Regions from separate parts of the Rhizobium sp. P2_G9 genome, predicted to be linked through region 2. Evidence: riboswitches for the same ligand, from Rfam matches in the RefSeq annotation. Region 2 holds a riboswitch; the other holds the start of a gene.
What was found. Region 2 has a riboswitch for S-adenosylmethionine ahead of AC1DYF_RS12610 (O-succinylhomoserine sulfhydrylase). Riboswitches for the same ligand answer to the same signal wherever they lie in the genome.
Positions count from the first base shown of each region.

Region 1: another riboswitch for S-adenosylmethionine. It lies ahead of metA (homoserine O-acetyltransferase MetA); the one in region 2 lies ahead of AC1DYF_RS12610 (O-succinylhomoserine sulfhydrylase).

Region 1 covers NZ_JBFUFK010000021.1:11,833-18,293, forward strand. The annotation lists gene secA (preprotein translocase subunit SecA) at 1-438, shown strand, start outside; gene AC1DYF_RS18390 (ATP-grasp domain-containing protein) at 548-1,447, opposite strand; gene ubiG (bifunctional 2-polyprenyl-6-hydroxyphenol methylase/3-demethylubiquinol 3-O-methyltransferase UbiG) at 1,461-2,204, opposite strand; gene AC1DYF_RS18400 (vWA domain-containing protein) at 2,248-3,435, opposite strand; gene metA (homoserine O-acetyltransferase MetA) at 3,439-4,386, opposite strand; SAM riboswitch at 4,430-4,507, opposite strand; gene AC1DYF_RS18410 (AAA family ATPase) at 4,587-5,429, opposite strand; gene AC1DYF_RS18415 (hypothetical protein) at 5,550-5,801, opposite strand; gene AC1DYF_RS18420 (HpcH/HpaI aldolase/citrate lyase family protein) at 5,945-6,461, shown strand, end outside.
Region 2 covers NZ_JBFUFK010000013.1:23,130-29,590, reverse strand. The annotation lists gene AC1DYF_RS12620 (putative DNA modification/repair radical SAM protein) at 1-11, opposite strand, end outside; gene AC1DYF_RS12615 (IlvD/Edd family dehydratase) at 114-1,895, opposite strand; gene AC1DYF_RS12610 (O-succinylhomoserine sulfhydrylase) at 2,195-3,379, opposite strand; SAM riboswitch at 3,428-3,506, opposite strand; gene AC1DYF_RS12605 (2'-deoxycytidine 5'-triphosphate deaminase) at 3,577-4,668, shown strand; gene AC1DYF_RS12600 (glutathione S-transferase family protein) at 4,760-5,443, opposite strand; gene AC1DYF_RS12595 (RNA polymerase subunit sigma-70) at 5,710-6,461, shown strand, end outside.

The DNA.
Region 1 (6,461 bases), on a different contig from region 2:
CTGCAGACGCTCGATAACCTCTGGCGCGAGCACATCGTCAACCTCGAACATTTGCGCTCTGTCATCGGCTTCCGCGGCTACGCCCAGCGCGACCCGCTGCAGGAATACAAGCAGGAAGCCTTCGAACTCTTCCAGGCCCTGCTCGCCAACCTGCGCAACACGGTCACCGGCCAGCTGATGCGTGTCGAACTGGTGCAGAACGCCCCCGACATGGAAGGCGAGGAACTGCCGTTCATGCAAGGCCACCACATCGACGCCACGACTGGCGAGGACGACTTCAACTCTGGCGGCCATAGCGCCCAGGGCTTTTCGGCCAACGAGATCCACCGCGACCCGAACAACCCCGCCACCTGGGGCGAAGTCGGCCGCAACGAACCCTGCCCCTGCGGCTCAGGCAAGAAGTTCAAGCATTGCCACGGGGCCTATCAGACGGCTTGAGGCCGCCACAGTTGAGATGAACAGCGCCGCCTCCGGGCGGCGTTTTCATGCCCGGCGTTTGGGGCCTTCCAATGAAGATGTTTCCCAGCGCCTGGCCGAAAGGCGCTGTTCAGCGCATCGCCAAACTCAAAGCCGAAAAGACTGCCGGAGCGACATCATCAGCGTTACCATCCACCAACGCACACGCCTGCCCGTCCCCGACATAACGCGGCCACCACTTTCCATTCATATCGATGCCGAAACTGACCCAGGCAAACGGGCTCGGAACATGTGCCGCCACATCCGCCAGCAATTTTGCAGGAGGCGGCCCGGGGTCTCCCGCCCACTCTCCACAAGGCCAACAGCCCACAACGCTGCCGTTGACGACGAAGGCACAGTATACAAACGGAGGGCCCGCCATAGGTTGGAGCCGAAAATAAGCCCTGAACACCAAGCCGCCCATCAGCCTCTCGCCCTTCATTTCGCGAAAATGTGCGATGGTCTTTAGTGCTTCGTCGAAATCGGAAGCATCCAAAATATGGAGGTCCCCGTCCGAGGGATCACTTGCCCCGTCATACTCCACCCAATCCTCAACCGTAACCGGGATCGGCCCGAATGCCGAGAGTGTTGCCTCGATAGCGGCTCGGTCGTCGATCTGCGAAACTGGCAACCACTTCGTCAGAGGCAACCATTTCGCCAGGGGCGGATACCAACTGGGTGTATAATGGCAAGCCGCATGGTTTGCTGGAGAGGTGAGCAGGCCGATGCCGCGACTTGATAAAGCATCGAAGAGCCCGGCATAGTCCTCCGGCAGAAGCCACAGGCCGCAACAAACGGCAGAGCCATCAGAATCGAACCGCGCTTCGCGTAGAGCAGCGACCGGGTCCATTCGCCAATCTACCACGTCATGATCAATCACTATCGGGGTAAAGCCGAATTTCCGCGCAATCTCGACCTCGACCGCGAAATAAGGCTCGACTGTTCGCGGATTCTCGGGATCGCAGCAAAAAAGAACATAGGGCGAGGGCATGGCTGGAACACTCCTATTGCCGTTCCGCCAACAGCATGTAATTCACATCCATGTCCTTCGACAGATTCCACTGATTGGTAAACGGGCTGAAGAACACGCCCGTCCTGTCGATCACATTCATCCCCGCTGCATTCAGCGGCTTCTCGATCTCTTCCGGCCGCACCAGCTTTTCATATTGATGCGTGCCGCGCGGCAGCCAGCGCAGGATGTTTTCCGCCGCCACGATGGCAAGTGCCGCCGCCTTGAAGGTGCGATTGATGGTGGCGACGAACATCAGGCCGCCGGGCTTGACCATGGTGGCGCAGGTCTCGATGAAGAAGGGCACGTCGGCGACATGCTCGACCACTTCCATATTGAGCACGATATCGAATTTTTCGTCATCGGCGGCCAGTGCCTCAGCGGTCACGGCGCGGTAGTCGACCGGCACGCCGCTCTGCTCCGAATGGATGCGGGCGATGGCAATGTTCTTTTCCGACGCGTCGGCACCCAGCACATTGGCGCCCATGCGGGCAATCGGCTCGGAGAGCAGGCCGCCACCGCAGCCGATATCGAGCACCCGCAGCCCTTCGAGCGGCCTATGCGATTTCGGATCTCGGCCGAATTTTTCCGATACCTTGTCGCGGATATAGGCAAGCCGCACAGGGTTGAACTTGTGCAGCGGCTTGAATTTTCCCGTCGGGCTCCACCACTCCGCCGCCATGGCCGAGAAAAGGTCGACTTGCGACTGGTCTATGCTGGTCTTGGCGGCTTCGGTCATTGTCATGCTCCCTTTCGGCACGACCTATATAGGGTCGATCGCCCTATCGCGACAATTCTTTTGCCGCGGCTTCCAGCCCGCCAAGCGTCAGCGGATACATTTTGCCCCCGAACAGGCTGCGGATCATGCCGATCGAATGCGTATGGCCCCAATAGCTCTCCGCCACCGGATTCAACCAGACCCATTTGCGGAAATGACCGGTGATGCGGTTGAGCCAGACCGCGCCCGGCTCCTTGTTCCAATGCTCGACCGAGCCGCCGGCCATGCTGATCTCATAAGGGCTCATCGACGCATCGCCGGCAAAGATCACCTTATAGTCGGGACCATAGGTGCGGATCACGTCTTCCGTCGGGATCATCGACGACTTGCGCCTGAGATTGTCCTTCCAGACACCTTCATAGAGGCAATTGTGGAAATAGAAATATTCGAGCTGACGGAATTCCGCCCGCGCCGCCGAAAACAGTTCTTCAGCGATCTTCAGGTGATCGTCCATCGAGCCGCCGATGTCGAAGAACATCAGGAGCTTCACCCGATTGCGACGCTCGGGCCGCGTCTGCACGTCCAGCCACCCATGCTCGGCTGTCGCGCGAATTGTGTTGTCGAGGTCGAGCTCGTCGTCGGCGCCATCGCGCACCCAGCGGCGCAACCGCTTCAATGCGACTTTGATGTTGCGCGTGCCAAGCTCGACCGAATCGTCGAGATTTTTGAAATTACGCTCGTCCCAGACTTTCACCGCGCGCCGATGACGCGATTCCGGTTGGCCGATACGGACACCTTCGGGATTATAGCCATAGGCGCCAAAGGGCGAGGTGCCGCCGGTGCCGATCCACTTATTACCGCCCTGATGACGGCCCGTCTGTTCGGCGAGCCGCTGCTTCAGCGTCTCCATCAGTTTTTCGAAGCCGCCAAGGCTTTCGACCAGCCGCTTCTCTTCCTCGCTCAGATGTTTTTCCGCGAGCCGCATCAGCCATTCGACGGGGATTTCGGCGATGTCGACGATCTCGGTCGCACCCGAGACCGCCGAAACACCCTTGAAATAGTGCGCGAAAACCTGGTCGAAACGGTCGATGAACCGCTCGTCTTTCACCAATGATGCCCGCGCCAGATAGTAGAAAGCCTCGACATCGTAGTCTGCGATATGTGCTTCCATCCCCTCCATCAGCGTCAAAAATTCCCGGAGCGTCACCGGGACCTTTGCTGCCTTGAGTTCGAGGAAGAAGGGGAGGAACATCGCCTATGCCACCCTGCGCTCTTGCAGCCGCTCCTCTTCGCCGATCTTTTCCAGCACGAACGGCGTCGTCTGGTAGACCTGGTTGATCCAGTTGCCGAACAACAGATGCGCATGGCTGCGCCAGCGGTTCAGCGGAATCTGGGTCTCGTCATTGTGCGGGAAATAATTCGCCGGCATCTTGATCGGCACGCCGGCCGACTGGTCGCGGAAATATTCGTCGGCCAACGAGGTCGAGTCATATTCGACATGATTGAACATATAGAGCCGGTTGCCCTTCTTCTCGGCGATGAGGCAGAGGCCGGTATCGGCCGAGGTCATCAGCACTTCGAGACCCGATCCCGGGTCGATGTCCTTGCGCAGCACCTCGGTCCAACGCGATACCGGCACGGCGAAATCGTCGGAGAAACCGAGCAGATAGGGCGAGGTCGGGTTGAGATTGCGGTGCTGATAGACCCCGAAAGCCTTTTCCGACAGCGTATATTTCGGCACATTGTGGAAGTGATAGACCGCCGCCATCGCGCCCCAACAAATGTTGAGCGTCGAATGGACATTGGTCGTCGTCCATTCAAAAATCTGCGTCAGCTCGTCCCAATAAGTGACGTCCTCATAATCCAGCATCTCGACCGGCGCGCCAGTGATGATGAAGCCGTCGAACTTGCGATCCTTCACCTCGTCCCAGGTCTTGTAGAAGGACAGCAGATGTTCTTCCGACGTGTTCTTGGACTTGTGTCCGCCGATGCGCACCAGCGTCAGCTCGACCTGCAGCGGCGAGGCGCCGACCAGCCGGGCGATCTGGATCTCGGTCTTGATCTTGTTGGGCATGAGATTGAGCAGGCCGATCTGCAACGGACGGATATCCTGCCGGATGGCGACGGAATCGGTCATCACCGAAACGCCTTCGGACAGCAGGGTCTGGAATGCAGGCAATTGATCAGGAATCTTGATCGGCATCGGGGAACTCCATAACACCGGCTCGAAATACAATTCGCCGGTCCCCGTATACGCGGTGGCCCATTTAGCGAGTTGTTTAACGTGGCTGCAAGCCGGCCGGCAAATCACCACGGTCTTTCTCTTATACCGGGTGAGGGAAAATATCAATCGGGTGGAAAGCAGGCGGTTACGGACGCGAAGCTTGCTTAGGGCACCGCGCCCTATCGCATCTCCCTGCGCGCCATGAAGGCCAGGCGTTCGAAGAGATGCACATCCTGCTCGTTCTTCAGCAGCGCGCCGTGCAGTTTGGGCAGTGCGTTCTTGTCGCTCGCGGCCAGCGTCTCCGGTTCGACATCGTCGGCGACCAGCAAACGGATCCAATCGAGTGCTTCCGAGGTCGAGGGCTTCTTCTTCAGCCCAGGCGTCTCGCGGATCTCGAAGAAGCGGGTCAGCGCCTGCGACAACAGCCGCTGCTTGATGCCGGGATAATGCACCTCGACAATCCGGCCTAGCATCTCGGCGTCGGGGAAGCGGATATAGTGGAAGAAACAGCGGCGCAGGAAGGCGTCCGGCAGTTCTTTCTCATTGTTGGAGGTAATGATGACGATCGGCCGCACCTTGGCCCGGACCATCTTGCCGGTCTCGTAGACATGGAACTCCATGCGGTCGAGTTCCTGCAGCAGGTCGTTGGGGAATTCGATGTCCGCCTTGTCGATCTCGTCGATCAGAAGAACGATTTTCTCGTCGGCTTCGAAGGCATCCCAGAGTTTGCCGCGGCGGATATAGTTGGAAATGTCATGCACGCGCTCATCGCCCAGCTGACTGTCACGCAGGCGCGAGACGGCGTCATATTCGTAAAGCCCCTGCTGCGCCTTGGTGGTGGACTTGATGTTCCATTCGATCAGCTTCAACCCAAGACCGGCCGCCACCTGCCGCGCCAGTTCCGTCTTGCCGGTACCCGGTTCGCCCTTGACCAGAAGCGGCCGCTCCAGCCGGATCGCGGCGTTGACAGCGATCATCAGGTCCTTGTCGGCGATATAGTGCTCGGTACCGGTAAACTGCATGCGGCCTGCTCTTCGGGAAATGCGCGGTGACGATACTGTCGGAGGAAATTCAGGGCAACAAAAAAGGCGGAACGAATCGTCCGCCTTCCGATCGGCCAAGGCTCACGCCCGGCCGCCTCATCACATGTCGATAATCGTGCCCTTGCCGTCGTTCCAGACGCGCATCTGGTCCTGTTCGCGGCGTGTCCGTGCGCGGGCATAGGCACGCACCGGCGCCGGTTTGTCCGAGAGCAGGCTCGACAGCCACTGGCCGAGCAGCAGCACCGAAACCGCGCCGGCAATCGCCAGGCCGATCGAAGCGGTAAACAGCGCGGCCACGGCCACGAAGGTCAGGCCGGCGAGTGTCAGTAGAAAAGAACGTACACTTCTCATGGCAACCACCATTTTTTAACATTTTTAATGTGGGGCAGTTTCCCCTCAAATGCAAGGCATACCTCGATACAGAGTTTCACATATTCTTGAAATAAGGCGAAAGTCGCGCCATAACGGCTCCAAAACAATGCTATGACCCGAAAATGACACTGCTGCACCGCTCCATCCTCAGCCTGCCCGCTTCCAACGAAAGAGCCATCGCCAAACTGCCGTCGCTGGCGATGGACGGGGTGATCCTAGACCTTGAGGACTCTGTCGCCGAGAGCGCCAAGGAAGACGGGCGCCGCAACATCCGCAATTTCCTCGCCGAAAGGCCGCTGAGGGATCGCGAGATCATCATCCGCGTCAATGACATCTCATCGCCGCACTATACGGACGACCTCAGCCTGGTCATGGATTGCCAGCCGGATGCCGTGCTGCTGCCCAAGGTCAAGACGGCAGACGATATCCTCGAACTCGCCGGCGTCCTTGCCGATAGCGAAGCACCGGAGAGCCTGCGCATCTGGGCGATGATGGAGACACCGCTCGCCATCCTCAATGCGGGACCGATCGCCGAAACCGGCAGGACAGCCGGCGGTCGGCTTGATTGCCTCGTGGTCGGCCTCAACGATCTCCGGAAAGACACGGGCGTCCCGCCGGACCCGGAACGCCGCTTCGTCA
Region 2 (6,461 bases):
ATCTGAACCATTTGTTCATGATATGTTCCGTGACCCTATATTGCAATGGGAAAGTGGGTTGGTGCGAAAACGCACCGAAGCCGTTCGGCCGAAGCCCGATCAGCCGAAGGCTGTCAGTGATTGTGCCGCGGCGGTATCCTGGCGACCTGGCGGAATTCGTCCATGCCTTCCAATGTCGCACCTTCCGACAGCTGCGTCACCGAACGGCGGTAGAGGCGCTGCCAGGGCGTGCGGTCGGGCGGCACGGGCGGGATGCCGTCGCCCTTGCGGCGCTCGATCTCGGCCGTGTCGACCAGCATGTCGCAACGGCCCTGGTTGAAATCGATGCGGATCACGTCGCCCGAGCGTAGCCAGGCAAGCCCGCCGCCCGCGGCACTTTCCGGTGAGGCGTTGAGGATCGACGGGCTGTCGGCGGTGCCCGACTGGCGACCGTCGCCGATGGTCGGCAGGCTCTTGATGCCGCGTTTGAGCAGATGATCCGGCGGCTGCATGTTGACCACTTCGGCCGAGCCCGGCCAGCCGATCGGGCCGGCGCCGCGGATGACCAGGATGGTGTTCTCGTCCACGCCGAGCGCCGGATCGTTGATCCTGGCGTGATAATCCTCCGAGCCGTCGAAGACGACGCATTTGCCCTCGAACACGCCTTCATGGCCGGGCTCCTGCAGGTAGCGGGCACGAAAATCCTCGGAGACGACGCTCATCTTCATGATCGCAAAATCGAACAGATTGCCCTTGAGCACGAGGAAGCCGGCACGCTCCTTGAGCGGATCGTTGAACGGGCGGATGACTTCGCGGTCTTTCGCCTCGCGTCCCCTGAGATTCTCGGCCATGGTTTTGCCGGTGACGGTGCGACAGTCGCCGTCGAGCTTGCCGGCCTGAAGCAGTTCCCACATCACGGCCGGCGTGCTGCCGGCGCGATGGAAGCGCTCGCCGAGATATTGACCGGCCGGCTGGACATTGGCGAGCAGCGGAATGTCATAGCCATGCACCTGCCAATCTTCGGGATAGAGTTTGACGCCCGCATGCTTGGCCATTGCTGCGAGATGCGGCTGCGCGTTGGTCGAACCGCCGATGGCCGTATTGGTGCGAATGGCGTTAAGGAAGGCCTCGCGGGTCAGGATATCGGACGGCTTCAGATCTTCGAAGACGATTTCGACAGCGCGGCGGCCGGTCCGATAGGCCATCTGGCCGCGCTCGCGATAGGCGGCTGGAATATTGCCGCAGCCGGTCAGCGACATGCCGAGCGCCTCGGCCAGCGCATTCATCGTCGAGGCCGTGCCCATGGTGTTGCAGTGGCCGATCGAAGGAGCCGAATCCATCGCCGCCTCGAGGAACTGCTGCTCGTTGATCTCACCGGCCGACAGCTTGCGGCGCGATCGCCAGAACACGGTGCCGGAACCGACGAGGTCACCTTCGTGCCAACCGTCGAGCATCGGCCCGCCGGAGAGCACGATCGCCGGAATATCGACGGTCGACGCCGCCATGATTGCCGAGGGCGTCGTCTTGTCGCAGCCGGTGGTCAGCACGACGCCGTCGAACGGATAGGAATAGAGCACTTCGACCAGGCCGAGATAGGCGAGATTGCGGTCGAGCGCCGCGGTCGGGCGCTTGCAGTTCTCGAACAGCGGATGGGTGGGAAATTCAATCGGAATGCCACCGGCATCGCGAATGCCGTCGCGGGTGCGCTTGGCCAGCTCGATATGGTGACGATTGCAGGGATTGATGTCGCTGCCCGATTGCGCGATGCCGATGATCGGTCTGCCGGAGCGCAGTTCCTCGGGCGTGATCCCCTGGTTCATGAAGCGCTCGAGATAGATCGCCGTCATGTCGATATGGTCAGGGTTGTCGAACCAGTCCTGGGAGCGGAGACGGCGTTTCGGCGTGGTGTCGGACATGGTGCGAATTCCTTGCGGCAGGCAATGGTCTGACAATTAGTAGCGCTGTCTGGGTTCTGACCACAAGGGGTGGATTGTTGGATCGCAGGCTCGGCGCACGTGATCACCCCCCTCTGTCCTGCCGGACATCTCCCCCTCAAGGGGGGAGATTGGATGAGGCGCTGCCTCGCACCAATCTTCTGTCGTATTCCGTGCACTCGACGCTAGTTTGAGCCAGGGAGCCGGCGTCTGGCCAATCTCCCCCCTTGAGGGGGRGATGCCCGGCAGGGCAGAGGGGGGGGCAGCCCCGGATCGCTGACTTACTTGATCTTCCCCAACGCCTGATCGAAATCCTCGATCAAATCCTCCACATCCTCGATACCGGCCGAATACCGCACCATGCCCGGCCCAATGCCAAGCTCGCCACGCGCATCCTCACTCAAATTCTTGTGCGTCGTCGTCGCCGGATGGGTGATCAGGCTCTTGGCGTCGCCGAGATTGTTGGAGATGCTGATGATATCGAGCGCGTTCTGGAAGGCGAAAGCCGCGCTCTTGCCGCCCTTCAGCTCGAAGGCGACCAGCGTCGAGCCGCCGGTCATCTGCCGGGCGATGATCTCGGCCTGCGGATGGTCCTTGCGACCGGGATAGATCACCTTGGAGACGGCGCTGTGATTGGCGAGGAAATCGGCGATCTTGGCGGCGTTTTCCGTCTGCTGGCGGACGCGCAGCGCCATGGTCTCCATGCCCTTGAGCAGCACCCAGGCATTGAAAGGCGACATGGCCGGGCCGGTATGGCGGAAATAGTCATGCAGGTTGGCGTCGATCCATTCCTTGCTCGACAGCACCACGCCGCCCAGCACGCGGCCCTGACCGTCGATATGCTTGGTGGCGGAGTAGACGACGACATGGGCGCCGAGTTCGAGCGGCTTCTGGAACAGCGGCGTGGCGAAGACATTGTCGACCACGACCTTGGCGCCGATCTGGTTGGCGAGCTTGGCGACGCCGGCAATATCGACCACTTCCAGCGTCGGATTGGTCGGGCTTTCGAGGAAGAACACCTTGGTGTTCGGCCGGATTGCCTTTTCCCAGTTCTCCAGATGCTTGCCGTCGATCAGCGTAAATTCGATGCCGTATTTCGGCGCCAGCGTCTCGACCACCCAGCGGCAGGAGCCGAACAGGGCGCGGGCCRCAAGAATATGGTCGCCGGCCTTGAGCTGGCAGAGGATCGCGGCAGAGACGGCGGCCATGCCGGACGCGGTGGCGCGCGCATCTTCCGCACCTTCGAGCAGGCACATGCGCTTTTCGAACATGTCATTGGTGGGGCTGCCGTAACGGGCATAGATGAAGCCGTCATCCTCGCCCTTGAAACGCGCCTCGGCGGCTTCGGAGGAATTGTAATAAAAGCCCTGCGTCAAAAAGATCGCTTCCGACATTTCACCGAACTGCGAGCGGAGCGTGCCGCCATGGACGAGTTTGGTTGCCGGACGCCAGTTCTTCTTGCTCATGTGCATCACCCTCAAAAACAAAAAACCGGCCGCATAAAGCAAGCCGGTTTCATCACGAACCCGGCCTTTTTAGCTACTTGTTTAACGTGGCTGCAAGCCGGCCGGCCAAATCACCACGGAATAACTGCGGCTTATCGCATCTGGTCGCTTGCGTCAATGTGGATGGGTTTCTATTGTCCGGCGAAAATGAGGGCAGAATGGCAGGCATATTGGCAGACCGCGCGATCAGGGCGCTTTGGGACGAAGGCCGGCTGAAGGCCGAGAAAGCATTGGACGTCGACCAGGTGCAGCCGGCGAGCCTCGATCTCCGGCTCGGCGCGCAGGCCTTCCGAGTCCGTGCTTCTTTCCTGCCCGGCCCGCACAAACGCGTCGCCGACAAGCTCGACCGGCTGAAGCTGCATGTCGTCGATCTCAGCCAAGGTGCGGTGCTGGAAACCGGCTGCGTCTATATCGTGCCGCTGCTCGAAAGCCTGGAATTGCCGGAAGTGCTGTCGGCCTCGACCAACCCCAAGAGTTCGACCGGCCGGCTCGACATCTTCACCCGCGTGATCACCGACTATTCACAGGAATTCGACAAGATCCCGGCCGGTTACAAGGGGCCGCTCTATCTCGAAATCTCGCCGAAGACGTTTCCGGTCATCGTGCGCAAGGGCTCGCGCCTGTCGCAGGTGCGCTTTCGCGACGGCCAGTCGCTGCTGCAGGAAGGCGAGATGCTGGCGCTGCATCTGGCCGAAACCCTGGTCGCCAGCGAAACACCTGTTATCGCCGGCTCGTCGATTGCCCTTTCCATCGATCTCAAGGGCACCGGACCGGACGGCCTGGTCGGCTATCGCGGCAAGCGCCATTCGGCCGTCATCGACGTCGACGTCAAGGCAGCACACGATGTCTACGATTTCTGGGAACCGCTCTATAGCCGCGGCGCCAACGAGTTGATCCTCGACCCAGACGAATTCTATATCCTCGTCTCGCGCGAAGCCGTCCACGTGCCGCCGCTCTATGCAGCCGAAATGGTGCCCTTCGATCCCCTGGTGGGCGAGTTCCGGGTGCATTATGCCGGCTTCTTCGACCCCGGCTTCGGCCACGCACAGGCCGGCGGCTCCGGCTCTCGCGCCGTGCTGGAAGTGCGCAGCCACGACGTGCCCTTCATCCTCGACCACGGCCAGATCATCGGCCGCCTGGTCTACGAGCGCATGCGCGAACTGCCGCAGGCACTTTACGGCGCAGGTCTGGGCTCAAACTACCAGGCGCAGGGGCTGAAGCTCTCGAAGCATTTTCGCGCGCACGAGTGAGCGGCAAAATCCCGGCGGACAAGAGCCCGCCGGAATGGTTTTGCGCGGCAGGGCGACGCGTTGCGCTTTGCCCTATCCCGGCGATCGCACTTCACGCCGCTTCGAGCGCCCGCAAGCTGCTCGGCAGATTGAGCTCGACGGGGATTGTGGCAACCATGCTCGGATGCGCCACCATCCGTTCGAGCCAATCGAACAGCCCCATGCCTTCCAGCATGGCGCGGACCTCCGGCACGCCGGAGATCAAGTGCAGTTGCGGGGCCAACAGCAGGTCGGCCAGCGACAGTGCATCCCCGCCAAAAAATGGCTTCTTCCCCAGTAGACAATCCAATGCCGTTAGACAGACTTGCGTCACGGGCAAAGCCTCGGCCACCACTGCCTCGTCTGGAGTAAGGCCCATCAAGGCCGGACGTACCACCCGCTGCGCGCCGATCGGCCGAACCGACTGCGTGAACATATAGCAGTCGTGGATGCCCATGGCCTGGCTCATTTGCCCGAGGGCTTTTGGTTCGGTGGGCTGCAACGGCTGCTCGGGAAAGCGCGCGTCGAGATAACGCAGGATCGCCTGGGTCTCGTAGATCCTGAAATCGCCGTGATCGAGCACGGGAACCCGGCCGAATGGATGAAGCTTGAGGTGTTCAGGGCTTCCCAGACCACCGGCGGCAGGCCGCAGTTCAAGACGCCGATGCCGATAAGGCACGCCCTTGATCTCGAGTGCCATCGCGACGCTGCGAACATAGGGGCTGAAGGAGATTCCGTGGACAATAATGTCAGTCATGACCWGTCTTTCCTTTTGCTATGGTGGGCTCTGCCGCAATTGGCGGGGCCCTGCTGGACAAGACGACGGCGCGAGCGGAAATTCATCGCGCGGCAGGCCTTCAGCGGCATCCGCGAAGAAAAAGGCGCTTCGCGGCGAATTCTTCATTTCGGGCGATGAATTGGCGCTCTGCAATTCGTCCAATGGAGCGGAGATATCTCTTTCGAAGGGTGAGCGAAGATCATGCAGGCTAGAGCGATGACCATAATCGACGCAGAGGCGGTCTTATGAGCTCACTGAATGTGCAAAGCGGAAGCGCTCAGCCAGAGGGGCAAGCCGAGGCCGACAGCTCGACAACCGTCGAGCGTGCCGCCTTCGACCAGCTCACACGTGAGCGACAGAAGGAAATCAGGCTGCATTGCTACAGGATCATGGGATCGCTGGCGGACGCCGAGGACATCGCGCAGGAGACTTTTGCGCGTGCCTGGCGCTCGCGCAAGGACCTGGCCGATCAGGCGCATGCGCGGCCATGGCTCTACCGCATCGCGACCAATGCCTGTCTTGACGCGCTCAGGCGGCACAAGCGCGAGCGGCGCCTCTGGGGCGACCCGGTTCCGAAACGCATCCACGATTTCGCTGGACTGGGCGTGCCGGATCTCGATATCGCCTGGCTTGAGCCTATGCCGGAGCCCGCACTCTCGCTGATAGCGGACGAAGCGCCGAACCCGCATGCAAGTTACGAACTGGCGGAATCCGTGCGCCTGGCCTTTCTGGCTTGCGTGCAATTGCTGCCCGCGCGGCAACGGGCAATCTTCCTGTTGTTCGAAGTCCTCGGCTGGAGCGCCGCCGACGTCGCCTCGGCCTTCGCCATCACCCCACAGGCGGCCAATAGCGGGCTGCAGCGGGCACGCCGCGCCTTCGATGCCGCTTATCGACACGAGCCGAAATGGGCTGCCGCCAGCGATGTGGACCAGCAAATGGCAGAGCGCTACGCCGCGGCCCTCGAGAACCGCGACCTCGATGCCTTCGTGTCCTTGCT